Regions from separate parts of the Bacillus sp. ISL-77 genome, predicted to be linked through region 3. Evidence: riboswitches for the same ligand, from Rfam matches in the RefSeq annotation. Region 3 holds a riboswitch; each other region holds the start of a gene.
What was found. A riboswitch is a leader RNA that binds a small molecule or an ion and turns the genes downstream of it on or off. The one in region 3 is predicted to bind thiamine pyrophosphate.

Region 1 (10,450 bases), on a different contig from region 3:
TCAATCACAGTGACCGTTGCTCCACTGCTCAGATTCCCCGCTCTATCTCTAGCATAAACGGTTAATTTTGTCCCTGCTTTTTGTTTAGGAATCGTGACACTGTAAGTTCCATTTGACAATGCCGTCCCTCTTCCAATCGTAGTGCTTCCTCTGTTCACACTAACTGTCGAATAAGCTTCCGCTTTCCCTTTCACAGCCGTGGTCAAATCACTAACTGTTGTAACGGTTGGCTTTGATGGTGGAGTTTTATCCACAGGAGCGGTGTAAAAAGGATTTTTCACTTTAAACTGCGTAACATCTGAGTAGTATTCATCATCACTATATTCTGATACACCAACTCTTAAATAGATATATGGCTGGCCTTGATAGATTGATTTCGGAACAAGAGAATTTAGTCTAATGGTTGTATAACCAATCGTATCAAATTCAAGTGAATTCAAATACACTAGTGTGCCTCCGTTACTTTTTAGAAACTCAATCGTAACAATAGAGTCCTTCAAATATGCATAATCTGTAAAATCAAAAACCTGAACGTTCATAGTTGAGTCCGAATAATTCGACACTTCTTCAAAATAAATATCATGGGTTGTATCATAACTATCCCACAAGCTATCTACATAATTACCGTTTGCTTTTAATGAATAATCCGTCGGGTTGTATGATTGTTTAATAGATAGGGACTTTTTTGGCAAGTTCCCTGGAGTAATACTTTGACCTAGTTTGTTAGTCAGACTTTTTTCAACCTCTTTCATTTCCTGTCCATCCGCATGAATGGGTATAGCAAGAATCATTAGTACGATTAGGAAAAAAAACATCCGTAAACTCTTCATTATTTATCATCTCCCTGCTACCATATTACTAGATACTCCAGCCTAATTCTAGGTGTTTTTGGAAAAAATATCCCAGCCCCTTATTATCATTAGTATAATGTTAATTACTGTTTCAATGATCTTCAGAGATAGATAGGTTATTGATAAGCAAAAAAAAACCAAGCTCCCCTAAGAAAACTTGGCTTCACCTAATACCTATTATTTTCTAGAAAAAACCACTCGATCTAAACCACTAATCTGAATGCGATCTCCGGTTTTAAGAGTCACAGTCACACTAGTAACCTCATAATAATTCGCTGTACTTGAAAGAATTTCATTTACAAGTAAATGATATCCTCTGTGAATAATTAAATTCCCAGCACCACTTGAAGTTGTGATTTTATACTTCCCAGCACTAATATCTTTACCGACCGTCCAGTAACCAGAATGCAAAATATTCGATTTCACATTTGAGACACGAGTAAACTGCACACTATTTAACCCTAAAATCTGAATACTATCACCAGCTTTAATATCCGTTGTCACAACCGTTACACCAAATCCATCATTACTACTCGATAAGATCTCATTTACAGAATGATTGGTGCCCGAGCCAATAAATAAATTGCCACTACCCGAACTTGTAGTAATCTTATAACGACCAGCCGGTAAATCTTTACCTGCCTTCCATGTACCTGCACTTAAACTCTTAATATAGGGAACTCTAATCGTTGCCGTAGTTTTTTTACCATTGGTAGTTGTCGATGTAATGGTAGCTGTCCCCGCACCAACTGCAGTGACTTTCCCTTTACTATCTACTTTTGCCACTTTCGTATTAGAAGATTTCCATTTCACTGTTTTATTCGTTACATTACTTGGGCTTACAGTTGCAGATAAGGTTATTGTTTTACCTTTAATGAGCGTGACGGAGGTCTTATTTAATTTAACAGACTTGGCCAAAACAGGTGGAGTAACCTTAACTTGTACCTTTACTACCTTAGCACCGTTAACTGTAGCGGTAATTATCGCCGTACCTTTGGCTACAGCGTATATTTTCCCTTTACTATCAACGGTTACAATTCTTTTATTAGAAGTTTTCCACTTTACCGTCTTATCAGTGCTATCCGATGGTGAAACTGTGGCTGAAAGTACCGCTGTCTTACCAACCGTTACGGATAAACTTGTTTTATTTACTTTCACTGTTTTTGTAGAAACTCTAACGGCAACAGTCTTAAATACTTTAACATTATCACTAGCAGTCGCCGTAATCGTCGCAGATCCGTTGGCAATTCCTTTAATATTACCAGTCGCATCCACTGTGGCCACTTTCGTGTTTGAACTTTTCCATAAGATCGTCTTATTTTCCGCATCAGTCGGGGCTATTGTCCCGTATACTTTTACCATTTGATTATTGGTGATGTTTAAAGAGGATCGACTTAACTTCAAACTAGTGGGTACAACTTTCATTACGGTCACATTAATACTTTTTTTGATAGTAGGATCACCATTTGCGCTAGCCGTAATGGTGGTACTTCCAGCTTTAAGCGCTTTTACATTTCCTCTTATATCCACTGTTGCAATATCTGGATGACTGCTAGTCCAACTAACCGTTTTATTAACAGCAGTAGATGGTTTTACGGTCGCTGTTAACTGTGCCGTACGGTTTACCAGGAGTGACAAACTTGATTTGTTTAACGTGATACTTTGCGGAACAAGAATTTTTTCCTTCAAGCTCATTGTTCCTGTCATCATCAAGATATAGATTTTATCCCCTGATGAAACTGTGTATTCAATCGGATTATCATCAGCATATAAACTAAGAAATCCAATTTCATGATATTGTGGATCATAAATAGTAACATAAGCAAAATCATTGTAAACTTCTGAATCATTAATTTCTAAAGTGTATGTCCCAGCTGGAATATCAGTACCCACTTCGTAAAAACCAACTGACATATGGTTTAAGTCCACGCTAGAGATTGGCTGTACCTCTATGTTAGACGCACCATAGTCTAATTCAACCTCGATTTCATCTCCATCTTTCAAACTCGCAGTAAATCGATCAGAGTAGTAATACTTATCACTATCCAGCGCTTCATTTAGATAAATGTCCGTTCCGCTACTAATTCGAATAGTAGCTGTACCTTCTGAAATATGAAATTCCTTTAATCCTGCAGAAATTTCTTCCCCTACCGTATATGTACCATTACTTAATGAGCTATTACTTGCTGCCTGTACCGAACTGCCTACTGAAACCGAGAGTAACAGCATCATCATGAAAAATACTTTCATCAATACCTTCTTGTTCATAAACAAACCTTCTTTCATATTTAGGAAATACCTTTTATAAAAGAGAAAGGTTGTAGCACATCTCCCCCGCTACTATACTACTAGATACTTTGACCTAAATCTAGATAGTTTGGAAAAAATAACCTCTATTCTATAGTCATTACTATCATATTCATAGATAAAGGAACCACTGGTAGCTGCTGAACTAGAATGGTGCCCATACCTATTATTGTGAGTGGTTGTAAATTTCCAACTTCCATCCAGCAAATGTCGTAAGTTTCGGAAAATTTGTAGTAAGTGACCGCAATTTCGTCGTAAGTCTCATTTATTATGTAGTAAGTGTCTGTAAATTTGTAGTAAGTGCCAATAAAGGTGTAGTAAGTTGGTCCTTTGTCAATAAAGTGGGCACTTGTAAATCACTTGGTAACTAAAAAAGTGATTCCTAGGTGCAATTTTTAACACACCAAAACAATCATCTATTTGTGTTATGATGAAAATAAATTTATTTAGGGGGGATGACTGCGATGATCCAATACAAAGAGCTCCACCATGTTAGTCTAACGGTTACTAATTTAGAACGCGCCAAGCATTTTTATAGCAGCATCTTATGTTTAAAAGAAATACAACGTCCTAATTTTGATTTTCCTGGTGCCTGGTACGAAGTTGAGGGACAACAGCTCCATCTAATCGTTCTTCCTACATCACAAACGATTCGCCAAGATAAACGCCTGAGCAGCAGAGAAGGTCATTTTGCACTAAGAGTGCAGGATTACACAGAGACGCTGAATTGGCTGAAGAGTAAGGATGTTGAACTGTTAGAGAAACCCAATGGCATGAGCGGTTTTGCGCAAATATTCTGTGCGGACCCTGATGGGAATCTAATTGAACTAAACGTCGATCAAAAAGACCTTTAGGAAACCAAAGTAAAAAGGAGAAGTGCGCGAACACTTCTCCCCTCTAACAGCCTATCAACTTCCCCATTCATCCAATAAAAATCATAATCCCCAATACAACAATTACCAAAGAAAGTAAATAGACCAAGTCTTTCGATAATATTTTAGTTGTTTGATAATAAGTTCTGTCTCTTGTACCCGTAAATCCACGCGCTTCCATTGCGATCGCAATACGTTCTGATTTTCTAATTCCTTGAGTAAACAGTGGTAAAGCGTACCTCATAAAAGCTTTCCAACTATTTTTTTGCTTGTAACCTCTGACTTTATGAGCCGTCTTCATTTGGTTTAGTTCAGATTGGAAGAGTGGGACAAAGCGGAACCCCGCTAATAGCCCATACGCCCATTTAGGTGAAAGTTTACATTGGTGAATTAAACTCATGATGAACAAAGTTAAGTCTGTTGTAGAGGTGAATAATAATCCATACGTGACAAACGCTAACATCCTTAATCCAATCGTTAAGCCATGATTCATACTCTCATGAGTGACATGAAACCAAGCCCATTTCCAAATCGTTTCTTCTCCTTCTCCAAAAGCCGCCATCATCCAAAATACAAGAATAAAAAAACCTAAATAAGGCAATAGCCTTTTCAAAAGGTAAGTCATTCTCCATCCGCCTAAAAAAGTACCGATCAATACAGCAAGTAACCAGATCAAAAAAGTCACCTTTGGATTGGAGATCGCCATTAAAAGAAACATCACAATCAAATGGGAGAGCAGTTTACAGGCAGGATTGAGAGTCGCTAGGAATGAATCGTTAGCCTTCATACCAAAACCCCCTCTTTTCTTGCATGCATCAACTGGTAATGGAGTGGTGGAATTAACGCACTTTCACGGAAATTACTCGGATTTGAGAATAACTCATAGGGGGTCCCTTGAAAGGTTACACTTCCCTTGTTGAAGAGAATGACCTGATCAGAATAACCATCCACCAAATCCATATCGTGGGTGACCATGACAATCGTTGTTCCCTGGTCCTGCCGCTCCTTTAAGCGTTGAATCAGTTCGTTTGCTGTTTTTTCATCCTGACCGAATGTTGGTTCATCAAGCAATAATAAATCTTGATCAAACAATAACATCGTCGCCACACTTAACCGCCGTTTTTGTCCTAGACTTAGGGTAAACGGATGAGCATTTTGATGCGATTCCAATCCAAACTCCTCTAACAATTGGCTGGTTTTGGTATGAACCAGCTCTTCGGGCCAATTTCGTTGCCGGCCGCCAAAGGCAACTTCCTCAAAGACAGTATCCGTAATGAATTGAAGTTCTGGATTTTGAAAAACAAAGCCAGCTTTTTCATATAATTCCCGTTCTGACCATTTTTTTAGTTCCGTATCTTGAAAGTAAATTTCCCCTTTTTTAATCGGCTCCAAACGGATCAGACTTTTTAAAAAGGTACTTTTCCCGCTTCCATTTTCTCCGACGATGGAAATCCATTCCCCTTTATGAATTTTTATATCAATATCGCTCACGATGGTCTTCTTCCCATAGCCAATTTCAACATGTTCGGTGCGGAGTAAAATCTCGCCATCCTTGAGCGGTTTGGTTTTTTTCAGATTAGCAAGTTTAATAGATAGAGGATGCGCGTCATTTCGAACTACTTCCTCCCACTTGTCTGGAAACAACTTAGGGCGCCAAATACCCGCTTCTTTCATTTCATTTTTAAAATTCAGGAGCATTTCCTTCGGCTGACCATCCCCGATAATACTTCCATTCTCATTTAGGATAATGACTCGATCCATCCATTCGATGCAGCCGTCTAGGACATGTTCAACAAATACCATCGTATGGTTTGTCTTTTGGGCTAATTGATTCAATAAAACAAATATCTCATTCCGGCCTGCAGGATCTAGTTGGGCTGTTGGTTCATCAAAGAAGATGACTTCTGGTTCTAATGCCAGCAAACAAGCTAACGCCAATCGTTGTTTCATCCCACCTGAAAGAGTTTCAATGGGTGTTTTCTTATCGACCATCAGCCCTACTTTATCCATTAACTCAGCAATGATGGGGTCCATTTCGTTGCGCGGAATCGATCGATTTTCGAGACTAAACGCAATTTCTTCATCGACATGGAGCATGCAAAATTGCGAATCAGGATCTTGAAACATCACTCCGGCATCTTTCCTGCAGAATACTTCACCACTTACCTCTGCCTCCAAATGCTCAGGGATAATACCTGAAAGAGCGGAAATCAACGTCGATTTCCCGCTCCCACTAGGCCCTAGTATTAATACCTTCTCGCCTTTATTGATGGACAAAGTAATATGACTGAGTATTTTTTCAGAGCGATTAAAAAAACGAATCGAGAGATCCTTACATCCCAGAAACATTTCCATTTACGTTTTCCCTTTTCCTTTTTTCCTTCATCAATTCATATTGTTCTAACACACCTGTTTTTGCGAGTGCGTCCACAACTACCTTCGCTAACAATCCACCGAGAATCATTCCGCTGATGATATGAATTCCTAATGTTGTAAAAAATACTTCCTTCGAGTAATAACCCAAACCGTTGGCGATTAAGTTATAAATCATGCTGCCAACCGCTGCAAAAGCTCCAGATAGCATTAAAGTAAATAGGTTGTAGCGTTTATATCCGAATATGGCGAATGCGATTTCTGAACCGATCCCTTGAAAGACACCTACTAAAAGGGCCGACAAACCAAAATGACTTCCTGTTAATAACTCTACTGCGGCCGCTGCAACCTCTGCAATAAGCGCTGCTCCCGGTTTACGGATAATATACGCGACGATTGGACTAGCAATCACCCAAATCCCAAACATAAAACCTGCACCCACCGGCCCGACAAGAGCGGAAATGGGAATCCACAGCGTCGACCATCCTAAATAGATCACTCCACATGCCACCGCTAGTATCACAGCAAGAACGACTTCTTTCATCTTCCAAGTCATCATTTCACTACCTCCATTTTCACAGGCCATTCTTCGAGTTTATAGGCCATATCCCAAAACATATATTCCAGCTGACAACTGATTAAGAAATGCTCCTTCATCTTTTCCTTTTCTCTCTCGGTTGCTAGCTTTGCCCACTCATCAAGACGGGCACAAAATTTAGTTGTAATCGAATCGGTACGATTTCCATAAAAACTGATCCAATCATAAAAGGGATGAGAGCGATCAGGATTAACCTCCGTTAATAATCTTTTCCCAATTTCCCAATACGTCCACGGACATGGTAATAACACAGCTAAAATTTCCCCTAATGTTCCTTCGTGCGCAACGGTAAGCATATGACGCGTGTAATGAAGGGACGAGGGAGATAACGGATATCCATGTAATACCTCGTAAGGAACACCTGCTACTTGACAAAAGTTATTATGCGGATGGATTTCACTGTTTAAGATAAAAGAAATCTGCGTATTAAACATATCCATATCTTCACGATTCTCACACTTAGAAACCGCAATTCCATAGATGCGAATAAACGAATTCAAATATTCAAAGTCCTGTTTAACATAATGAATCAATTGTTCCTTTTGTAATTCCCCATTGGCGATTCCTTGCACAAAAGGATGTTCAAAAATCGCCTCGAAAATAGGATCTGCTTCTTTTCTTAATTCTGCTGAAAAACTCATAAATTTCTCCCCCTTATTGGTTTTAATGGAAAGTCTCTAGAAGGGGCGGCTGAATTTTCAAGCACGAAAAAACCGCCCCAAAAATGGAGCGGCTGAATAATTATATCTATCCATACACGAACTCCACTTTCCTACGCTAGTATGAACTAGATCAGGTTCAAAGGGTCCAAGATAACTCTCGTCTCAGCCAAAAAACGGCTCCCCTAGTGGTCTTCCTATTAATTTAACCTTCACTCTACACTCGATGGTTAATGTTGTCAATCAATTAAAATCTTAATTATAAAAATAAACCAAATGGATTATAGATGCACTGAAACTCGAAGGTATTTTCAATTAGTATCCAGAAAATGTGGTAAGAGTCCGGAATTATATAGATTCGCTGATAAATGTTTGATTTCCGCTGATAAAATGGCCCAGTTCGCTGATATCTCCCAAAAATCCGCTGATAAACTACTCCCCTCTAACAACCTACCAATCTACGACAAATTTCGGGGCGTGACAGGCACATTACGCTTCCACCGTCTTCGCAATAATGGCTCCAACAACCAGCCCCCATACAGGTGCACTAATATGGAAAAATGATACTTGCGATAACGCGATGAGGAACGCAAATAGGGCACTTAAGCGATATTTATTTTCGGAGAAACCCAGCTGCAAACTAGAAAGAAGGACGCCGATTAGCGCAAACCCTGCTAGCATGGACACAAAAGCGTGGGGTAATGATTGAATAAACGGTACAATTTTCCAGGCGAATACTCCAAACAATAATGTCAAAACCCCTGATACCACCGCTGCCATATACCGCTTTGATTTTACCCCTGCATCCGAACTAGAACAGATGGCGGTCATCATGCCAGCAATATTTGCACTTTGCCCCCCGAAAAAACTGGCAATAATCGAAAACACTCCACTAAAAGAAACAATTTTTCGAATGGGGGGTTCAAAATCCGAGCTTTCTAGTGCGCCGATTCCAGGTGCCACATCATTACTTAGGATTAACATGGCCAGAGGCAGACCTAATGTGACCATCCCCATCCATGTAAATTCCGGCATTTGTATGGATGGTAGGAAAAAAGCAATCTCCTTAGATGAGCTATGTAGATCTTGGGTTAAAAACAAAGTAATAAAAGCGACAACCACTGCGACCATAACGGCCGGGATCCGTTTTGAGATTTTCGTACTGATAAAAAAACTAAGCAAGGCGAATCCGCCTACTAAGGGTAACGCCTTAACGTCTTGGACAAGCTGAGCAACATAATTGGTGACCAGGCCCGCCAGCATGGCTGCAATGACTTCTTTCGGAACCCATTTAATAATTTTAGTAAAAAGTCCTGACAACCCAATCAGCAAAATCAGCAGCCCTGACATCACATACCCGCCAATTAGCTGGGGATAAGTAAAATGTGCTGTCACTGTCGCTAAAAAAGCAACCCCTGAAATCGAGTGAGCTCCGGTAATGGGAATTCTAAATAACAGAGGCATTACAATCCCTAACACCCCTCCAAAAAAATAGACGGCAAACATCCAATTGATGGTTTGCTGATTAGAGAAATTCCCTGCTGTTGCTGCCTGCAGAATGATTAACGCTGGACCTGTCATGACTAAAGTACTAGAAATTAATCCAGAAGATACGTTTTGAGTCGTTAGATCTTGAAAAATTGATTTCCTTTTATTTTCACGTAATGATTCAATTGGTTGCTCTCTAACTAATCTATTTGGCTGCCCCATTTTTTCTCCTCATACCCTTCTTCATATAAACGACTTTTATTGTTAGTTTAGACAACCTTCTACAAAATGTATAGGACAAAGGCAATCTTCGACAACCGTTAATATAATTAAAAAACTCACTGGCAGCCCTTATCATAACAAAAGGGATGGGGAATAAACTAGAGGAAAAAATAGCTTAAAAAAGGGAAAAGGAGCGAAAATAATGTGATTCCTAATGGAGCTTGAGGTCCAAATAAATCATGATCCGGGTTTGATAAAAAAAAGGGAATCCCAAAGATAACTAGATTCATTCCTCCGTAAATCAAACCTTTACGCACCCACCCTGATGGTAAATAAACATGAACAAAAGTATAGATGATACTGTTAGCCAATGAAAAACCGATCCCGAGTAATATTAACAAAAATGTCCCTTATACACTTCCTATGGTTACCGCTCATCTAATTTTTCAACCTCCACGGGCACCATACACTTCCTATGGTTACCGTTCATCTAATTTTTCAGCCTCCACGGGCATCATACGCTTCCTATGGTTACCGTTCATCTAATTTTTCAACCTCCACGGGCATCATACGCTTCCTATGGTTACCGTTCATCTAATTTTTCAACCTCCACGGGCACACGCTTCAACTAAACTAAAAAAGGAGAAGTGCGCTAACACACTTCTCCCCTCCAACCTCTATCAATCTCCGAAAGAAATTACTTTTTAATTAATTCTAACGATACTGGAACAAACTTCTCTACAGATTCTTTCTTAAATACTTTCATCGCTGTTTGTACACCTTTTTGGCCAATTTCAGCTGGCTTTTGCGCTACAGTTGCTGCCATTTTACCATCATTTACTGCTTTCACTGCATCATCCGTTGCATCAAAACCGACAACAATGACATCATTCATTCCAGCTGCTTCAAGTGCTTGAAGAGCTCCTAACGCCATTTCATCGTTGTGTGCAAACACGGCTTGGATATCTTTATTGCCTTGAAGAATATTTTCCATTACTGTTAATCCTTTAGCCCGGTCAAAATCTGCTGCTTGCTTGGCAACCACTTGGATATCAGCCACAGCATCAATGGCTTTGTGGA
Region 2 (10,450 bases), on a different contig from region 3:
ATAAATCGATCAACCAAGTTGCTAATGAACCAAATTCATTAGAAGAGTACATTTTCACCCATTCTCCATAAAGATGGTGATCACTAGCATTCGGATAGGTATCTGCTAGCATCTTGCTAATCTCCCAGTAGCTCCACATACACGGCAAGAGAGCAGCAATTAATTCCTCGAGCGAACCTGTTTGAGCGACATTTAGCATATACCGAGTATAAGCTAAGTTAACCGGCGTTGGTTTTGTTTCCTCCAGCTGTTGATGGGTAATTCCAAACCTCTCAGCATACTGTCTGTGCAGATCCATTTCTCCGTGCAATGTCTCATGCAAAAGCTTCGCAAATGCGGCCATGGTTTCAATATCCTTTGCCTTAACAGCCCCTTTAGCAAACAGCTTAGAGTAGTCAATTAAAAACACATAGTCCTGTTTCATGTAGCGGATAAAGGATTCAACAGGCAGATCCCCTGTACCTATTCCGACTACAAATGGATGCTGATGGGTTTTCTGCCATACATCATTTACTGATTGATAAAGTCTTTCGGTGAATTTCATTTCCATACTCTTCCTTCCTCGTGTTGCACCATTCCGCGATAAATACAGCTAATACTTTTGTAAAATCTAATAATTGGCGAATTTCAACTTTCTCATTGACTGCATGGGCATCTTCCAATTTACCAGGTCCAAAGATGACCGTTGGAATACCAGCTCGACCCAGCCAGCCTGCATCTGTAACGGTGGTTGACATGCCCACCGTCGGCTTGTCTGTTAACAATTTTTCATAGGAATTAGCTAAAACCTTCGTTCCAGGATGATCAGAATCAATTTCTAACGAAGGAAAAATTTCACCACGGTCAACAATCATTGATTTTCCGCCCCAAACAAACTGTGGCGGATTCTCGCGAAGCCACGGATCTGCCGCTGCAACTGCACCAATATGTTGTTCTATTTCTTTAATTACCTCTTCATAGTCTTCATTCGGGTAAAAATGAACCGTAACCCATAGAGCACAGCGATCGGCCACAAATGCTGCATGCCTGCCACCTTCAATTACGGCAGGATTAATCGTATTTGTGCCGGGAGGAAAGCCCTGATAACTTTTCGTAACTGCCCAGTGGCGTTCTAAGTCTTGTAGTCCCGAAATAATCTTCATCATTTTCTCGATCGCACTGGCCCCTTTAACACCGCCACCTGCATGAATCATCATCCTACGGATTCCATCATGAAAAGTTTCTTTACTTTGAATGGTAATCCATCCAGTTATGACTCCGCCTTGTCCTTGAATATGTAAATCACTTGTATCAACCACTACTGCATAGTCAGCGGTATAACCCCTCTCAGTGCACGCCAGCGTCCCAGCCTCTCCAACTTCTTCACCGATAACAGATTGAAATTGGAGATCACCTTTTAGCGGGATACCCAGATCTTTTAAAAGTTTAATTGCGATTAGTGATGCCGCAATTCCACCTTTCATATCGGCCACACCACGTCCATATATGTAGGAATCTTTGCGATAGGCAGAAAACGGAGAATAATCCCATTCTGTATTATCCCCAACTTCCGCGACATCCACATGACCATTTACAATCAAACTATTATATTGCTCAGAAGATTCACCAGGTAAATTGCCAACCACATTCGGATCTCCGGGATAGACATCCCACTTATCTGTGGAAAATCCCATGTTTTCTAAATACCCTCTTATAAATTCCTGGACATCATTTGTATTCCGTGCAGGAGGACTAACGGTTGGAAACGCGATAAGCGTGGTCAACAATTCGATTAATTCCGCTTCTCTCGCTTCTACTTCTTGTGCGATTTTTTCAAGCAGATCCTCTTTCATTTGTTCACTCCCTTACTATCGATGATTAGTTCCTGATAGTGGTATCATTTTCACTAACAATCAAAACTTTCTTTCTTAAAAATACGGTTAAAATAATAAATCCAATCAGCGCTCCAGCAAACGAGCTAAATATAAATAATGGAATAAACCCAAATAATGTTGCCTTTTGACCGAGAAAAAGAGTAGCGATTGGGTAAGAAAGCAGTGCCCCAATGATACCCGTTCCAATTACTTCTCCGATAAAAGCAAGATAGATCTTTCTAGTTTTCAAAAATAAAAGCGAGGCCAGTAAAGCTCCAACCATACTTCCAGGAAAGGCAAAAATCGAACCAGTTCCCATCAGGTTTCTTAACAGGGATACACAAAAGGCTTGAGCTACAGCATAATAAGGTCCTAAAAGAACGGCTGATAAAACGTTCAAAAAGTGCTGAACCGGGAAGACCTTTGTAAATCCAATCGGTATATAGAACAGATTGCTTGAAATGGTACCGATCGCTATCATCATCGCAGTTAACGTCAGTTTATGTGTTTTGTTCACTAGAATACTTCTCCTTTAATACCGACACTATTTCTTAACGCCCTGGCTGCTTCCATTGGTGATTCTGCATGGCTTATGGCGGTAATAACGGAAACCCCATCTGCCCCAGCTTCCACTACCGATTGAGCATTTTCGATCGTGATCCCTCCGATTCCAACAATCGGAATATCAATGCCATCTTTTCGAAATTTTTCGATCAGTATTGTTCCCCGTGATGGTTTAGCATCCGCCTTTGTTTTTGTCGGAAAAACAGGGCCCATGCCAAAATAGTCAGCTCCACCGCTTATTGCAGTCATGGCTTCTTCCGCTGAATGGACGGAAACCCCAAGGACTCTCTTATCGCCAATCTTTTCCCGAACTGCGTACACCGATTCATCCTCTTGTCCGATATGTACACCGTCCGCATCAATTGCCACAGCCAACTCGATATCGTCATTAACAATGAAAGGGATATGATGTGCTCTGCAAATTGCTTGAAGTTCTTTCGCAAGTGCATATTTATCAGCTCCAGTTAACGCGCCGTCACCCTTTTCTCGATATTGAAAAAGTGTAATCCCACCGGCAATTGCCTCTTTTAATACTTCGGCTGGATCCTTTAAACAGTTGGTGCTGCCCATGATAAAATAAACACTTAAAGCCGCTCGTAAGTTTTTCATAATTCAGCCAGTTCCTTTGCAATTTTTCTTTTTCGATATGCCCAATGGTTTGTTGGACCATGTCCTTGCCCTATCTCCAAATGGTTCTCAATTGCGGCCTGAATAAAATCCTTTGCTTTACATACTGCTTCATAAAGAGTTTCCCCTTTTGCTAGTTCAGCAGTAATTACTGCGGAAAAAGTACAACCTGTTCCATGTGTGTTCTTTGTCTGAATTCTCTTGCTGGTAAAGTAGTAAAATTCCTTTCCATCAAATAATAAATCAGTGGATTCAGACTCATTTTCATCATGGCCGCCCTTAATCACGACATTTTTTACGCCTAACGCAAGTAGTCTTTTAGCAGACTCCAGTTTATCTTCCACTGTCAGAATCGACATGCCCGTTAGTACTTCCGCTTCTGGAATATTCGGGGTGATTACCGTTGCTAGCGGCAATAAGTATTTTTTCATGGCAGAAATGGCTTCCATTTGCAACAAAGAAGCGCCACCCTTTGCAATCATGACAGGATCGACAACAACATTTTGCCATTGATAATTTCTGAGCTGTGCTGCGACTGCCTCGATGATTTCAGCATTAAAAAGCATTCCTGTTTTCACCGCATCCGTACCGATATCTTCGCCGATCGCTTGGATCTGTTTTACGACTGCCTCAGCTGTCATTGGATAGACAGCATGGACTCCTAAAGTATTTTGGGCCGTTACTGCAGTTAATGCCGACATCCCGAAAACCTCTAATTCCTGAAATGTCTTTAAATCCGCTTGAATTCCTGCTCCTCCGCCGCTATCAGAACCAGCGATTGTTAATGCTTTTTTCATTTAAATTACCCCCAGTTATCGATTGAATTTTTTAACAGAAGCATGTGAAATGATATCTTCGGAAGAAACTAAAGTTAATTGGTTTAAGAATTCGATTTGGAAACTTCCAGGTCCCATTTCTACAGTTTTTGCCGCTGCCTTTTCTGCCGCGATACCATAGTACGTTAAAGCAGCCACCGAAGCCTGAAGCAGGTCCTTTTCCACTCCTGCAAACGCTCCAATCACAGAGGTTAATAAACAGCCAGTGCCTGTCACCTTCGTTAAAATTGGATGTCCATTTGACACGACATAGGTTGTTTTCCCATCCGAAACGACATCCTCTTTTCCAGTGATGACGGCAAGACAATTCAATTTTTGTGCTGAAGCAATAGCTAGTTCAATGATATTTCCTTTTGCATCCCCAGCATCAACACCCTTAATTTCCCATTCTTCACCAACCACATTGGCAATTTCGGCTGCGTTTCCTCTAATCACAGAAACTTTTACCTCGCTCATAATTCTTTGTGCAGTTTCCGTTCGATATCGGGTAGCCCCTGCACCAACCGGGTCAAATATGACGGGAACACCGGATTCATTGGCCGCTTTTCCGGCAATGATCATCGATTCTACTGTCTGTGGGTTTAATGTTCCAATGTTTAATACTAATGAACTTGCAATCTTAGCCATATCTGCTACTTCCTCAGCTGCATATGCCATAACCGGTGAGGCACCAAGGGCAAGAAGCCCATTTGCCGTAAAATTCGTAACAACCACATTGGTAATATTATGTACCAGCGGGTTAACCTTTCTAACTTCTTCCAACGTTTCATACAAACTATTTTTTTCCATCTTAATTTCCCCATTTCTTTTTTTAAAATGGCTCTGTTAAACTTGGCTGTTGATTTCCGCTCCAGGCGCTTCGCCTTCCGCTCCAATCAACGCAGGCTTTAAAATCAAAAATGACATTTAACAAAGCCTTTAAAATAAAAAAAACAGATCCAATAATGGACCTGGTTAGTTAGTCAAAGAAATAATTAACATTCACTTGGCTACTTTCCTACGCTGGTATTACCCAGATCAGGTCCGAAGGGTTGAAAATTTCTCCATTTTCTCTCAGCCTGTTTACAGGGCACCCCTAGTAGATCTAATACTTTATTTAACTAACTACATAATATTCCTATGGTACTAGAATGTAAAGGAAAAAGTGTCAGTTAACATAACATTATTATTGTTTGCTTTTATAAGGAAAAGTAACAATAAATGTTGTCCCTTTTCCTTTTTGGCAATGAATTTCTATCTGTCCATTTAATTTTTCCAAGCTTCTCTGCACCAATGATAAACCGATTCCGCGATTTTCACCCTTGGTAGAATATCCTTTGATAAATAAGTGATGTCTTACATCCTCATCGATTCCTTGTCCGGTATCATGGACCTCCAACGCTAGGACTTCATCGTAAAAGTCAAACCTTAAGGTAACTTTTTTATGTGGACGGTCCGCAACAGCATCTAAAGCATTATCGATTAAATTCCCAAGAATCGTTACCACTTCATGGGTTAATTCCTGCTGCTGTGGTTCAGGTAGACTTCCTTCCCCATCAATGATTAATTCACAGCCATTTTCCCTAGCGAAGCTAAGTTTTCCTAAAATAAAACCTGCTAAAACAGGATCTTTAAAACGACTGACAACAAATTCTACTTCAGTTTGTTGGTGATCGACAATTTTGGTAATATATGACGAGACCATTTGATAGTCTTTCATATGAATTAAACCTGATATTACATGCAGTTTATTCATGAATTCATGTGACTGGGTTCTCAGTGCTTCCGCATATAGCTTTGCACCGGTTAATTGTTCAGCTAATTGCTTGATTTCGGTTTTTTCTCGGAAGGTAGCAATCGCACCGACAATCTTTCCTTTGACAACAACCGGAACCCGATTGGTTAAAATGGTAATATGATTGATTTCTTGTTCTTGGTCTAATTGAGATTCCCCCGTTTCTAGAACAGAAGATAGCATTGAATTTGGCATGTAGTCATCCACTTTTCTTCCTAAAAAGGACCCATGAATGCCAGCTTTTTGAAGAAGTCGGATCCCCTCATTATTTACGAGAGTGGTAAACGCATCCTCGTCAACTGCCAAAATTCCTTCCTTTGTGGATTGAAGCATCGCACTACGTTCCTCAAGCAATTTTGCCATCTCACTCGGCTCAAGTCCAAAAAGAATCGCTTTGATTTTTCTAGCTAGAAAAAGGGCTCCTAGAATCCCAACTAGAATTCCCACTCCCACGCCGATCAAAATAATTTTCCTGCTTTGTTCGATCGCCTGATTAACTTTTTCTAAAGAAATCCCAACCGCGACTGCTCCTATTTGTTTATTTTCTTGATCATAAACAGGAACAAACGAGCGTAAAGACAATCCCAATGTCCCTTTGGCAATTGAAATATGCTCTTTCCCTTTTAAAACAGGTCCTTCATCTCCACCGACAAAATGCAGACCTAATAGGTTGCGGTTAGGATGTGATTTTCTTGTTCCATACATGTCCATCACGACGATAAATTCAACATGCGTTGATTGTTTAATATCATTCGCAAATGTTTGGATATCCTTCTCTGCTGTTTTATTTTTAAGCCCATTCATGACAATCGGAGACCTTGCAACAATTCTCGCAATATTTGTTGCTTTCTCGGCTTGGCTTTTTTCTGTTTCTTGTGAAATTCTGTTGGTGATTAATATCTCGGTTACCAACAATGCCATCACGACCACGATACAAACCAGCAGGGTAATCGTCGATTGTAAACGAAGTCTTGGTTTGCCCAACCTTATTTTCCACCCCAACATGATTCCCTCCTTTCTTACAGGCAATCTTTTCAAGGTATTTGTGTTAAACACCGTAACGGTTGATTGGTCTTCCGACGCCGCCGTAATGGATATGAATCTTGACTTTTCCTTCTTTTTCTAAGTAATCAAGGTATCTTCGAGCCGTTACCCGAGCCATTCCGATGCTTTCCGCTACTTCTTCAGCAGAAATAGGTTCTTTTTCCTGCGAAATGAAATCGGTAATTTTTATTAACGTATTCATATTTAATCCCTTTGGTAAACTCTCTCTTTCACTTTCTTCTTTGCTATCAATAAATAAAATTTGATCGAGCTCCTCCTGTAAAAGAGCTTTCTTTTCTCCTAATTTCACTCGATAGTTTTTATAATTATCAAGTGACTTTTTAATTCGATCAAAGGTAAACGGTTTTATGATGTAATCAACAGCCCCTTGTTGTCGAACACGGGCGATCGTTTCTATATCGCTCGCGGCTGTTATCGCTATCACATCCACAGAATAGGCCTCTGAACGAAGTTCGCTGAGCATTTCCAATCCACCCATATAAGGCATATAAATATCGATAATAGCTAGATCAGGACTGAGTTCTTTCACCAATCTTAATCCTTCCATCCCATTGGAGGCGATTCCGATAATCGAAAACCCTTCAATCCTATCAATGAATTGGCGGTGCACCTCTCGAACCATCGGATCATCTTCAATCAATAGTACTTTTAACGGAAACATCCCCTGCTCCCCCTTATAATAAATGAAATTAAATTTCACTTTATATTATTATCATGGCCTATTTTATTGAAATAGTAAATTCATAGATGGCAATTTTGTTCGATTTTTATGAGAGTTAATTAAGTATCTTCTATAACAAAAGGAACAATAAGACCAATATGACCAAAACCTTACTATTATCTGAATTTTCATTTATTATGTGAATGGGTGGGATGAAAGCGTTAACAGATATACTAAACAAAGGGGTGTATGAGGAAATGAAAATTAATTTTAAAAATTTGACCGTCCAAGTATTATTGGGGATCGTACTTGGGATTGTCATCGGATTTCTTTTTCCGAAATTCGGTACAGAATTAAAGGTTTTGGCGGATATCTTTATCAAGTTAATTAAAATGGTCATTGCTCCAATTGTATTTTTTACAATAGTCATTGGCATCGGTAGCATGGGGGATTTGAAGAAGGTTGGGCGTATCGGTGGGAAAGCGCTCCTGTATTTTGAAATTGTAACGACGTTTGCTTTAGCGATAGGTTTACTCCTAGTTAATATCATTAAGCCAGGATCTGGGTTTAATACAGATTCCGTTAAAAGCGGAGATATTTCACAATTTACCGCGCAGGCAAAAGAAACAAGCCATGGATTTATCGAATTTATTTTAGGAATCATTCCTGATAATTTTGTCGGGGCAATGGCGAAGGGCGAGCTGCTCCCGATTTTATTCTTTGCCGTACTATTTGGGATTGCACTTGCTTCCTTAGGGCAAAAAGGGAAACCAGTTGTTGCCTTGTTTGAGCAATTTACGGAAATCTTTTTTAAGATTGTTAATATTATAATGAAATTTTCACCCATTGCAGCATCTGGTGCAATGGCCTATACGATTGGTAATTTTGGTCTTGGTTCGTTAGTCTCGCTTGGAAAATTGATGGGCAGCGTTTATGCAACGATGTTTCTTTTCATCATCTTTGTACTAGGTGGGATCGCGAAGCTATATGGTTTTAATATTTTGAAATTCATCGCCTACATTAAGGAAGAAATTCTCTTGGTGTTGGGTACTTCATCCTCTGAATCTGCTTTACCGAGAATGATGGAAAGACTTGAAAAATACGGCTGTTCTAAATCAGTAGTTGGTCTTGTTGTTCCGACAGGGTATTCCTTTAACTTAGATGGTACTGCTATTTATCTGTCAATGGCTGCACTCTTTATTGCTCAAGCTTACAATGTCGATATTACGATTTGGCATCAAATCACCTTGTTAGGTATTCTAATGCTGACATCTAAAGGGGCTGCCGGTGTAACGGGCTCAGGTTTTATTACCCTTGCTGCTACTCTATCTGCTTTCCCGGTAATACCAGTTGAAGGGATTGCCCTGTTACTAGGTGTCGATCGTTTTATGTCTGAAGCACGTGCAATTACGAACTTAATCGGAAATGGTGTGGCAACTGTAGTGGTTTCCAAGATGGAGAACGAATTCCACCCTACTGATGAACTCGAAAGTACCAAAACAGATAAATCGATTAGTGCATAATAATTTACAGAAAAATGGCTTGGGGGATTTTCCTCCAAGCCATTTTTGTACTGAATTTACAGTTGCACCTTAACTTTTTGCTATATCTATTAGTTCCTTTAATTCATTTGTAAATCCTTTCACTGCTCGATTATCAACGACAGTAACAGGAACCCCTAGAAAGCCGTATTTCTCCACTTCCTTTTGGTATTCTGGGTTGACGGATAAGTCTCTAGTTTCAAAAGTGATTCCTTCCTCACTTAGGACCTTTTTGACCATCGTACATTCAACACAGTCTTTTGTTGTATAGACGATTACCGGCTTGTTCATTATTCGTGTTCCCCTTTTTTATTATTTTCTGAAGGCTCTTTTGTGAAAAGGATATGCTTATTAAATCAGCATTGACTAATTCTTCAATTAATCTAGGTGGCAAGCTTTTAGCCCTTTTAGGCAAATGCGTGTCTGAAAGGACGACAATTTTCATAATCATACTCCATTCTAAGTACAAATCATAATAATGCGTTTATAATTGATAAAATAATCTTGTGTTCTTCCATAATCTTTCCGACACTTCTTCTTCAGACAATTTTTTTATTTTTGAAATTTCCTTAATGGATTCAAGCATCATATTCGGATGTGTCATAGTTCCCCAAAATGGACCTTCAAATGGCCATGGACCATCTGTTTCAATCATCATTTGTTCTAGCGGATATCTTTGAACTAATTTTTGTATCTCCTCTTCATAGACCACATCAGGTGTAACCGATATATAGTACTTATTTTTTTCCATCCTCTTAATTGTTTTATTGTCTCCTTTAAACCAATGAAAATGAGCCTTTTTAATGGAGTATTTTTCTAAAAGGTCACAAACAATGGGAGCATCCTCATGAACGGCATGGAGGACAATTGGCTTCCCATATGTACTTGCTTTTTGAACAAAAGCCTCTAACAGCTTTATGTACCGTTCGTACTGGCAAGTGGTAACCTTTTGTTTTTTCCGTAAATAATAGGGAAGCCCAACCTCTCCAATAGCTATCATAACGTCAATATGATCATTCATCCAAGAGAACAGCTCATTCTGCTGTTCAACAGTCGGTAGCGGCTGCTCAGGATGGTATCCGAATGCGGCTCTCACCTTTTGATATTTTCCCGTAAACCCATGGTTTCTTTTACACGATTCTAAATCATAAGAAACCGAAATCAGATTTTCAATTTGCGGAATAGTTTCCATCAGCTGACTAATCTCATCATCTTTATAATGATCGAGATGAATGTGGGCATCAATCATTTTTAACAAAATGCTCACTTCCTTTATTCAGACTTGTTGTAATAATAATCTACTTTATTCCAATTAAATTTTCAATTTTCCGACAATAAAACTCGATAATTGTCTGAACATGCGCTTTCCCAAGGAATAATTTAAATTATTTCCATAATGATGGGGCATTTATTACCTATTTCCTTACTATCCTAGGCTTTTTTTTGGTTAATAAAATGGCGGTTTAGGGAAATATATGATTTTTCTCTTTTTCGACTTTTTATGCATTTCCCTCAAGGAAATATTCCAA
Region 3 (10,450 bases):
TGAAGCTTTCGCTAGTTTTGCGATCCGGACCGCCTCTGCGGCTGTTTTTGCTCCAGCAGTATTAGGCAGAAGCTTATATTTTTGAGTGTCGAGCTGTTCTAAAAAATTCGGCTGGCTTGGTTCAAAAATATTCATTCGTCTCACCGCAAACGTGAGGATTTCTGCTTTCGACACTTCCACTGCTGCCTTTTGGATTTCAAAGCTTGGATACTTTCCGGTACCTAGTAACAAACGAGATTGAAAGGATAATGAACCTATTTTTAACATGTCAACCGCCTCCTACAAAATGGACTATTTCGATTCGATCTTTATCTGATATTCTCGTACTTTGGTGCTCTAACCTGGTTAATATTTCACCGTTTACTTCCACAACAACGACCTTATCTTGGATGTCATGATGTTTGAGAACATCTGAAACAGATACGATTTGGTCGGGTAATTGGATCCACTCGCCATTTACTACTACCTTCATGGTATACCTCCTAACTAACCGTTTCTTTGTGCCGTTCTAGGTGAAAAGCAGAGAGTAGTTCCTGATCTAGTAAGCTACCTGACACTAGGTCCGCAACTAGTTCCCCTGTAATCGGGCTTAATAAAATTCCATTTCGAAAATGGCCTGCTGCCACGTACAACCCACGCCAGCTTGGATGTTCGCCCATATAAGGGATTCCATCGCCTGTCTGCGGTCTGACTCCAGCCCATACTCGCTCCCATGCTGCCTCCTTAATCTGTGGAACTAATTGAGTCGCTCTTTCTATCAATGTAGCAATCCCTTCAGGAGTTACCTTGGTATCAAAGGTATTTTCAATCACAGTCGCACCTATATAAATTTCCCCATTTTGTTTGGGTACTAAATAACAACGTTTGTCGGAGAAAATGGTCGAGTTAATGATCGGCTTTTCTGTTCTAATCGAAAAGCATTCTCCTTTAACTGGATACACAGGAATATCGATTCCTGATTCTTGCATTAATTTCGCCGCCCAAGCTCCCGTGGCAACAACCACCTGTTCACAATGGATGACACCGTTGCTGGTGTTTACCCCTTTAACCTGACCGTTTTCATAGACAAAAGACAGAACCTCCGTCTCTTCACATATTTTGGCACCAAAATGTTCCGCGGCTTTTGCAAAGGCTTGTGTTAACTTTGCTGGTTGTACATGACCATCATGAGGGAGATACATCCCTCCTGCTACACTTGGTGAAAGAGATGGTTCCAGCACACGTACTTCCGTTGCATCGAGCCAGGTAATGGTTGGATCCCATTTTTTTTGGAAGGTGACCTGTTTTTTTACCTCGAGCGCTATTTCTTCTGTTTCGGCAATTTTCACCATGCCTTTATTCACATACTCAATATCAATTCCTGTATATTCAAATAACTCACTTGAGAGCGTTGAAAACATCGCTTGACTTTTTAAAGCCAGCTGGAATAAGGGACCGTCTTGTTCCAGCTCTGCTTGTGCTGCCAGCATTCCGGCAGCCGCACTGGACGCTTGGCAAGCCACTCGTCCCTTCTCAATCACGACGACTTTTCTTCCCCTTTTTGCAAGCTGATAGGCAATCGAGGACCCGATAATTCCTCCTCCGATAATGGCCACATCAAATGAATTTTCCACTTTGTTCATCTCCATATAATACATTTAGGTAAGCCTTAACTGCTGCTAATGGATCGGGAGCATCTAAAACTCCTGACATGACTGCGATTCCTTTTGATCCTGCTTGAAGTACCTGCCCCGTATTTTCAGGTGTGATCCCGCCAATCGCAATAACTGGGATGTCTAATTGGGAGAGCCTTGCTAATTCCTCTAGTCCTTTTGGGGTCTTACCCGGTTTTGATTGCGAAGGAAAGACATGGCCATATAGCACGTAATCAGCACCATTTTCTTTTGCTTTTTGTCCTTCCTCGTAGGAGTGGATGGAGTTCCCGAGCAAAAGCTGAGGAAAATTTTCTTTCACAATCGCTGCATCTAAACTATGGAAGGCTAATTGAACTCCTTTAGCCCTTGTAACGCAGGCAACATCGACTCGATCATTAATGATAATCTTTGATAGTGGGATGTTTTCGTTTGTTAACAAGTGGACGGCTTGGAAAAGTTCCTGTGCTGTTTTTTGTTTTTCCCGCAAATGAATCGCTGTTATATATGGATGAATTTCGCTTACAATTTCACGTAAACGTTCGATCGGCATTTTCCCATTGGAGATTATATGTAACTCTTTATCTTTTACACTAGTTGAAATACCCGTCCCCCCTTTTAAGCAGATTCCGAAGATCGAAGGCATAAAGTGAAAAACAAAAAACCACTTTCTTAAGGTAAGAAAGTGGTCGAAAATTCGAAATAAAACATACGTTCTTCAAATATCCCGTTTCCCACTTCCCTACGCTGGTATTACCCAGATCAGGTTCATAGAGTCCCGAAGTAGTACTTCAATCTCAGCCCTTTAAAAAGGCACCTCTAGCGGATTTGCGTCATTTATTTAATTGTCATGTAATGATTTCCCTGCATGGATAATGTTAACACTTCAGGTAGAAATGTCAAATGTTTTTCTTATTTATGGTAGAATAAACCCTATAGATGTTAACCAAATAACAATTATAGTTTACTTTTAAAATCAAAAGGGAGTAAACAAACTGGGGGAGAATAATGTATAAGCTTCGAGGACATCATCTTTTTTGCCTTCTAGGCTATCGGGGAATGGGCTATTCCCAAGAATACGTGGAAAATATGACGGTTTTGCATCAAACCTTGAGAAACAACCCAAAAACGTTGATTCTGCTTGTAAAGGGGCCAGATCAGTTGTGTGAAAAATTCCCTAATTCAGGTGAATACCATTGCCAAGACGACCAGATCTATGAAAGAGATGCCGTTATTTTAGACAAAATGAACCTTAAAATCGGACAAATTCTTAGATGGGAGGATATTGAGTCCCGTATCCTAGAACATGTCATCCCCGCCGATATTCAAGTTGTCTGTGAAACTTGTTCTTGGCGTTCTTACGGGGTTTGCGAGGAAGGTATTCGAGAGATTCATGATGGGAAGGGCTTAAGAAAAATTCAATAAGCTTCATCTATTCAATGCCCACATGCCCACAGGGACGGTTCTTTTGGCCTTTTTTAATCTCTTTCCTTGTCCAAAAAAGCCAGTAGAACCGTCCCCATGGTCCTTCATGGTCCATGTCCTTACACTCCCCGCTTATTTCCCCAAAGAAGTGCATGCAATTGTGGTAATACTTTTACATCATTCAATTGAGGGTCAGCAACCACACAATTGACTAACCACTCATATTTCAACAGTAGTTTTTGAATCAATTCATTATTATTGAAATTCGTAATATCATCGTTCCCAACCTGGAGATAAAAAGGAATATCTGCGTAGCGGCTATGAACCATTTTCGCATACTCTAGATCCGCATCATCGAAGATTACTACTTTTAGACTCACTTGATGTTTAAAATCATTGTCGTTTAAATTTTTAAAAATAGAATCTAATATTTCAAAATTGGTTACCATGTTGGAGCTCGGCGGCTTAGGTGAAATGGTCAGTTCATTGACGTTTAAGAACCAGTCCTGCCATCTGCTTCCTTGTGTTTCAATACCAATTTTGATGTCTTTTTCTTTTAATAAATCGATAAACACATCTAAGTTTTTCAACAGCGCCGGATTTCCCCCTGAGATCGTCACAAACGAGAAATTGTCCCCACCGACTCTTTTTAATTTATCCCAAATTTCTTCAGCGGTCATTTGCTGAATATCCTCTTTGGCACTGCCATCCCATGTAAAGGCAGAATCACACCAGCTGCATGAATAATCACAGCCGGCCGTCCGAACGAACATTGTCTTTTGACCAATGACCATTCCTTCTCCTTGGATGGTTGGGCCAAAAATTTCTAATACAGGAATCTTACTCATTCCTCCATCCACTCCCTTCTCGCTTCTGCGTAGCTTGTTGGAGTTTCAAACAGACGGACAAATTCCACTCTTGCTCCATGATATTGGTCCCTACGATCTTCTGTTGCTAAGGCTTCTTTCATTTTCTCATATATCCAGACAACCATGTTTTCGGCAGTTGTATTCATGGAGGGAAGGGTTTCGTTTAGGTATTGATGATCAAGATAGATTTCGATTTCATTTTTCCAAATTTCTTTAATATCGCCAAAGTCGATCATTAAGCCGCGTTCATCAACAAAACCACTTAATCCAAAAATAACTCTATACGTATGTCCGTGCAAATTCTTGCATTTCCCTTCATAGCAATGCAAGTGGTGTGAAGCATCAAAGGTAAATTCCTTGCTCACTAGTACACGCTTTGAATGATATTTTAATTGATGAGGTTGAATGTCCTCATTTATTTTTTGAAGTTTATCGACGATTCTGAAACCCATCGTTTAAAACCTCCCATTAAGAAAGTCATCAAGCCCTCTTTTTCTTAAGACGCAAGCTGGACACTCTCCACATCCATCAGCAATCACACCATTGTAGCAGGTTAATGTTTTTTCACGAACAAAATCCAATGCGCCTAATTCATCCGCCATGGCCCATGTTTCCGCTTTGTTTATCCACATTAAAGGTGTATGAATGACAAAATTATCGTCCATTGATAGATTCAAGGTAACATTTAGTGATTTGATAAAAATATCACGACAATCTGGGTACCCGCTGAAATCTGTTTCACAAACACCGGTGACTAAATGCTTGGCACCGACCTGACGTGCTAACACACCTGCGAAAGTCAGGAATAACAGGTTACGACCTGGCACAAATGTCGACGGAAGTTCCCCTTCACCGCCATCAGTAACTTCAATATTTGAACGTGTTAACGCATTAGGTGCTAGTTGATTTAGTAATGACATATCTAAAATATGGTGTTTTACGCCAAGTTCATTGGCTATATTTTTGGCACATTCAATTTCTAAACTATGCCTTTGATTGTAATCAAACGTAACTGCTTCTACTTCTTTAAATTGTTTTAATGCCCAATATAAACAAGTGGTGCTGTCTTGTCCACCACTAAACACAACAATTGCCTTTTCATTTTTCAACATGTATATCAAATACTTCCTTTCAAATAGAAAAAAACAGTACCCCAAGATAGAAGTACTGCTTCATCTTAGTTTTTTTAATGTGGGGGGCTAGAACCACTTTCGCAAAATGCGAACTATATAATTTTAAATGACTAAATGATTATAAACCATTTTTTCAATTTTTTCACCTATTTGCCGACATTTTTCGAGTCTAGGCCTTTTCAGAATGATCGGAGTCCTCACTATTATACCTCTCTCGGATTCTTGTTTTCTTTAGTAAGCCTAATCTTATGTTGATTTTTAGATGGAGAGTTTGCTATGAATACGCCAGCTAAAATGAGCAAAGCACCAAAATACCCTTGTCGCCCCATATTTTCATGTAGGAAGATGAATGCAAATATTTTTATGAAACTCTGTGTGGATACGATCTCTCCATTAACAATTGTAGCATTAAGATTTGGAATTGCATTTATATCAAGTTTGCTTGTTTTTGTGTCATAACAGAAAGTCCTAACCTTTCTTGTATTTAACTTAAGATTGGCTATATCGTATCATCTGCATTTACATTAGTAAAACGAATATTTATAATGGACCTATTAGAAATTCTAATGCAAAGGAGCTAGTGAGGTTGAATTCTTATTATGCTTTTATCAAAGCAATAGAAACAGGTAGTTTTACCAAAGCAGCTGAAGAACTTGGCTATACTCAATCAGCCATTAGCCAAATGGTGCATTCATTAGAGGAAGAACTTTCTACCACTCTTATTTTACGCTCTCGAATGGGTATTTCACTGACACCTGATGGCGAGGAATTTTTGCCATATATTAGGAACATTTATAATTCACATAGGGAACTGATAGAAAAGCATAAAGAGATGGAAGGGCTACAAAGTGGACTTATTCGAATTGGCACATTTTCTAGTGTTTCATGTCATTGGCTTCCAGTATTAATGAAAGATTTTAAGGAACAGTACCCAGCTGTTCATTTCGAATTACATCAAGGTGATTATACGGATATCTCGAATTGGATTAAAGAAGGGAGCGTAGATTTTGGCTTTGTTAATCCAAAAGCTGTATCAAATCTAACTACCATTCCCTTGCAAGAAGATGACATGCTTGCTGTATTGCCAACAAATCATCCTTTAGCTTCTCACGACAAAGTCACATTGAAAGAATTAACGGACGGACCTTATATACTTTTAGATGAGGGCGAAATTAGTGAACCATTAACTATTTTTAAACAAAACAACTTTGAACCTAATATTCAATACCGAGTACATGATGATTATGCGATTATGTCCATGATTGAACAGGGACTTGGCATATCTATTTTACCGAAACTAGTCTTAAGTAGATGTGCGTATAATATTGTAACGAAAGCAATCTCTCCATCTGTTATTCGTACAATTAGTCTGGCGTACAAGGACAAAAGGGTATTGCCAATAGCAAGTAGATATTTTATTGATTTTATCATTGAAAGGTATAAGTAATCCTTTATGAAGTTTAATTAAACTAGATATACAATTACCTTGAGATATTAGTCAAGATTGTTCTTCAATACCAAGAGCATCTAGTAAAGATTGCGGATGTAATAATAGATGCCCTTGCTAAAGAAATTGAAGAATATAAGATTCTCCAATCGATCCCTGGAATCAGAGAAAAAATCGCTGCAACAATTAGTCAACCGGCATCTACCAGCAGCGTGGTAGTCACCTGGCAGTGGAGTTCCTCTTGGTAAGAAAGGGTTCAATGGTTACTTCTTTTGCAACTTCTGGTGCTTCTTGCTCATTTTTTGCGTTAATAATTAAATCAAGTGCCACAGTTCCGAGTTTTTCGTAATCATGGTTAATGGAGGTAAGGCTCGGCGTCAATATATCAGCGACAAACGAATCATCATAGCCCACAAAGGCAAATTTCTTGGGGTCGATAGTTTGATGATTGCACGCAACTAAAGCTCCGGAAGCAATCATATCATTCATACAAATAATTGCCGTTGGTAGCTCCTTGTTTTCCAGCAGCATTTTCATCGCCTTTTGTCCGCTTTCTACTGAAAAACCGCTGTATATATGCCATTCAGGACGATAAACCAGACCCTTCTCCATCAGGTGCTGCCTGAACCCCTCTACTTTTATATCAGTGGAAGTGATCCCCTGCTTTCCTCCCAGCATGCCAATGTTTTTGTGGCCCATTTGGACTAAATGCTCGACAATCATCTTCATACCCAACCGCTCATCGGATCTCACTTTATAACAATCGACGCCCGCCATCTCTCCATTGACCATCAAAACAGGAATCTTTTTCATAACCTCCAGCACCTCAGCGGCCTCTTCTGCAACCGTTAATGATTTGTTAATGCGGCCGCCCATCATGATGATCCCTTCGACCTGGCGTTCCGAGAGAACCTTTAGGTAAACTGACTCCATCTCGCTATCATTCAAGGAATTGCATAAGAAAATCGTATATCCCTTTTTTTGAGCGTATTTCTCCAATTCCATGCAGAAGCTTGAAAAGAATGGATTCGTGATGTCTGGCAAAATCAGCCCGATCATCTTTGTTTCTTTTTTTGATAAACTTCTTGCAATACTGTTTGGCTGAAAATTATATTCCTGTATTTTCGCCAGCACCTTCTCTTTTGTTTTTTTGCTGACTGGATAATTGCCATTTAGGACCCGCGATACAGTTGCCGGAGATACATTTGTGGCTTTGGCAATATCATAGATGGTAAACGTTTTTTTGTCCAACTGAAGCCCCCCTTCTTAGAGATATAAACAAAAATATAGAAATCGGTTTTATCTTAAGTATCTTTCTTCCAATTGTAATCTATTTTAATAGAAAAATGGTAGTCGATAGGGTGAACGTGAAGGCGGGGGGAAAAACGGCAATAAAAAGTCATAGTTGTGGACTACAGCATCCTCAACTATGACTAATTGGATTATCTAAATTTAACCATATAGGTTTCAGTCCGGAGCCCATCCTCCGATTTTACTGTGATCACAGCAGCGTCCTCTTCTTCAGAGACCTGATAAGAGGCAAATAAGTCATTGGTTAATGCAGTAACAACAGGAGAATTCGATGCTTTTTCCTTCACATCATAAGTAAATTGGTCAGGTTGGAAATCCTTTAGCGGCTTCCCATCGATTAAGATGCTCTCAAGCGTTGCATCATCGCCAATGCTTGGTTCAGCCTTCGTGACATCTCCTTTTCCAAATACCTCAATTTCCGAAATCGCAATGCATGTATTCGGCATCGCTTTCATCACCACTCGGACCTTCGATGTGGTCACTGGTGCAAAATTCACCGTTAAGTCCTTTTTCGCATTCACATCTAATTGGGTACCGTCAATGGCCTTCCATTCGGTACCATCCCAGTACTCAAGCTGTAGGGATGCTGGTGGTCTCGTTCCACCCCCATCATCATAAAAATGGAAATCGAGTTTAGATATCGTATTTTCACTCCCAAAATCAATTGCTACCCAATCTTCTGACCTCCAGCTGTTTGGATCCCAATTCGTCCAGCGAATGGAAGAGATATCACCATCGTTAACATTTGCGGCTTTATCATACTGTCCTGTAAAGGAAGCGGTTGCCTTTGGAAACTCCTGTCCAGAGCCTGGAAGGTTTAAGGCAATGTTCTGCAATGCCGGTTTGGTGACTTGCACATTGGCAGTTACTTTAACCGGACTATACGGAATCGAGCCTTTTACGGTAAATTTGGCAAACGTTTCATACTTGCTTGGGTCAATCGTTTCCCAATTCACACGTACGTTTCCTTCTGTACCGATTTCAAGTTTAGCAGGAACAAATTCAGGCAGTTCCGGCGCTTTACCTGGAACAGTTTTCACTTTAATCGGTTCCACACCTTCGACCTTGCTAACGGTTACATTGGCGACTGCTGGAATCTCCGTACCTTCTACCGTACCTCTCACTGTAAAAGTGGTTTCCCTGTCATATTGTTCAGGGTCAATCGGCTCCCACTTGACGGCTTTTTGCACTCTTTCCACGTCACCGTAAATCGTGGTAACCTCCTGCGGCATATCTGGTGCGATTTTTTTCTTAGTGACGACTACATTGGCAGGCTCAATTTCCACAATTCCTGCCTTATTGATGATCCAACTTTGATTCTTTCCAGCATTCGATTGCCAGACATCGACAGTTGCATTTTCTTTTGTTGACTCGCCGCCAACTTCAAGAAGCTGACCGTTTGCTGCGTTAATGAATGTGTATTGTTGATTACCGGAGGTAGAAAGCATCCATTTTTGGCTATCAGTATTTTGATCGCTTTGTTCCACTGCTACCCCATTTTCTACACCAATTACTTTACTGCTGTTGGTGTCGACGATTTTATACAATTCTCTTGAGCTGTACCCATCGGACACTTTTTGAATGCTCCACTGCTGGGCCGCTTTATCGCGGTCATAGGTTTTTTGAACAATCTTTCCATCCTGAGTGATATCCAGGACCTTTCCACTATTTAGATTGCTTATTTTGTATTTATCATGATTATTTACGAAACTAGCTTCGTTGTTGACTCCAGAAACACCGGATACCACGAATGTTGTTATCGATTGTGCTGGAACCACCGCTGCTAATTTTTCATCCTTTACCTTGATGTCTTCTTTTTTCTGCAAATTATCGGTGGCCGATGTTACATATGGCGTTGCCGATGCTGTACCATTTATCGTTTCAAATCCAGATAAGTCAAAGTCGACTACTTTTTGTTCCGCAGATGAATTGGTATAAACGACGACAACGGAGTCATCTTTCGTATCAATGGCGGCCAAAGTATTTTGGTTGTTTGTGTTGATAAACTGGTCGCCAGGGCGGATAAATTTACTGTAGTTGCCCACAGCGTAGTATTTTTTATTTTTGTATATTTTAAAATTGCTGAAATCCTTTGCAGCAAAATCAACCTGAATCAGACCCCAGTTGCCATTTTCATGCTCAGGCCTCATGTTTACCTCATCTTCCACTGCTTGCCAAAGCACCCATGCTTCCGGCTCGAGCTGCTGGATATCCGCCTGGATTCTTTCCGATATAGCAAGCCCTGGCTTGATGTCCTCATGATTCTGGCCGCCGACACTTAGGTCAACCTCCGACATCCATAGTTTTTTCCCCGCACCCTTGGCAATATCTCTGGCACCATTTCTTTCTCCCGTTCCGTACGTATGTACATTCAACTGTTCAATATTATTTCGGGTTTCCGTATTGTAGGCATCCCAATTGGATCGGAATTTTGATGGATTGGTTTCGTCCATTGCCGAGACAACGGTATTCATACCTTTTTCGGTTAATTGTGTTTTCACCTCATTAATCATTTTCGCTTGTGATGCCGGTGCCCAGTGTGATCCTTCCTGTCTGCCCTTGGCTCCCCAATAGTTAGTATTGGGTTCATTTACCGGTGAAAGCGTTTTAAATTGAATGCCTGTTTCTTGCTGT

Region 1: it holds a riboswitch for thiamine pyrophosphate, as region 3 does, so the genes downstream of both, tenA (thiaminase II) here and J7E77_RS13720 (thiamine phosphate synthase) in region 3, are expected to answer to the same signal.
Region 2: it holds a riboswitch for thiamine pyrophosphate, as region 3 does, so the genes downstream of both, thiM (hydroxyethylthiazole kinase) here and J7E77_RS13720 (thiamine phosphate synthase) in region 3, are expected to answer to the same signal.

Annotation. Positions count from the first base shown of each region.
Region 1 is NZ_JAGGQY010000010.1:17,661-28,110, forward strand. It holds gene J7E77_RS03055 (Ig-like domain-containing protein) at 1-830, opposite strand, end outside; gene J7E77_RS03060 (Ig-like domain-containing protein) at 1,029-3,119, opposite strand; gene J7E77_RS03065 (VOC family protein) at 3,623-4,012, shown strand; gene J7E77_RS03070 (energy-coupling factor transporter transmembrane component T family protein) at 4,080-4,817, opposite strand; gene J7E77_RS03075 (ABC transporter ATP-binding protein) at 4,814-6,385, opposite strand; gene J7E77_RS03080 (ECF transporter S component) at 6,363-6,959, opposite strand; gene tenA (thiaminase II) at 6,959-7,642, opposite strand; TPP riboswitch at 7,754-7,857, opposite strand; gene J7E77_RS03090 (benzoate/H(+) symporter BenE family transporter) at 8,150-9,370, opposite strand; gene rbsB (ribose ABC transporter substrate-binding protein RbsB) at 10,068-10,450, opposite strand, start outside.
Region 2 is NZ_JAGGQY010000051.1:100,582-111,031, forward strand. It holds gene tenA (thiaminase II) at 1-544, opposite strand, end outside; gene J7E77_RS21040 (acetylornithine deacetylase) at 507-1,832, opposite strand; gene thiW (energy coupling factor transporter S component ThiW) at 1,858-2,370, opposite strand; gene thiE (thiamine phosphate synthase) at 2,370-3,026, opposite strand; gene thiD (bifunctional hydroxymethylpyrimidine kinase/phosphomethylpyrimidine kinase) at 3,023-3,841, opposite strand; gene thiM (hydroxyethylthiazole kinase) at 3,857-4,669, opposite strand; TPP riboswitch at 4,858-4,967, opposite strand; gene dcuS (DcuS/MalK family sensor histidine kinase) at 5,046-6,659, opposite strand; gene J7E77_RS21070 (response regulator) at 6,703-7,380, opposite strand; gene J7E77_RS21075 (dicarboxylate/amino acid:cation symporter) at 7,638-8,903, shown strand; gene J7E77_RS21080 (glutaredoxin family protein) at 8,973-9,212, opposite strand; gene J7E77_RS21085 (TatD family hydrolase) at 9,406-10,170, opposite strand.
Region 3 is NZ_JAGGQY010000035.1:4,261-14,710, reverse strand. It holds gene J7E77_RS13735 (thiazole synthase) at 1-267, opposite strand, end outside; gene thiS (sulfur carrier protein ThiS) at 269-472, opposite strand; gene thiO (glycine oxidase ThiO) at 483-1,613, opposite strand; gene J7E77_RS13720 (thiamine phosphate synthase) at 1,597-2,277, opposite strand; TPP riboswitch at 2,354-2,462, opposite strand; gene J7E77_RS13715 (DUF1284 domain-containing protein) at 2,640-3,056, shown strand; gene queE (7-carboxy-7-deazaguanine synthase QueE) at 3,176-3,904, opposite strand; gene queD (6-carboxytetrahydropterin synthase QueD) at 3,901-4,377, opposite strand; gene queC (7-cyano-7-deazaguanine synthase QueC) at 4,381-5,034, opposite strand; gene J7E77_RS13695 (LysR family transcriptional regulator) at 5,639-6,505, shown strand; partial or broken gene J7E77_RS13690 (IS110 family transposase) at 6,565-6,693, shown strand; gene J7E77_RS13685 (LacI family DNA-binding transcriptional regulator) at 6,725-7,756, opposite strand; gene J7E77_RS13680 (glycoside hydrolase) at 7,948-10,450, opposite strand, start outside.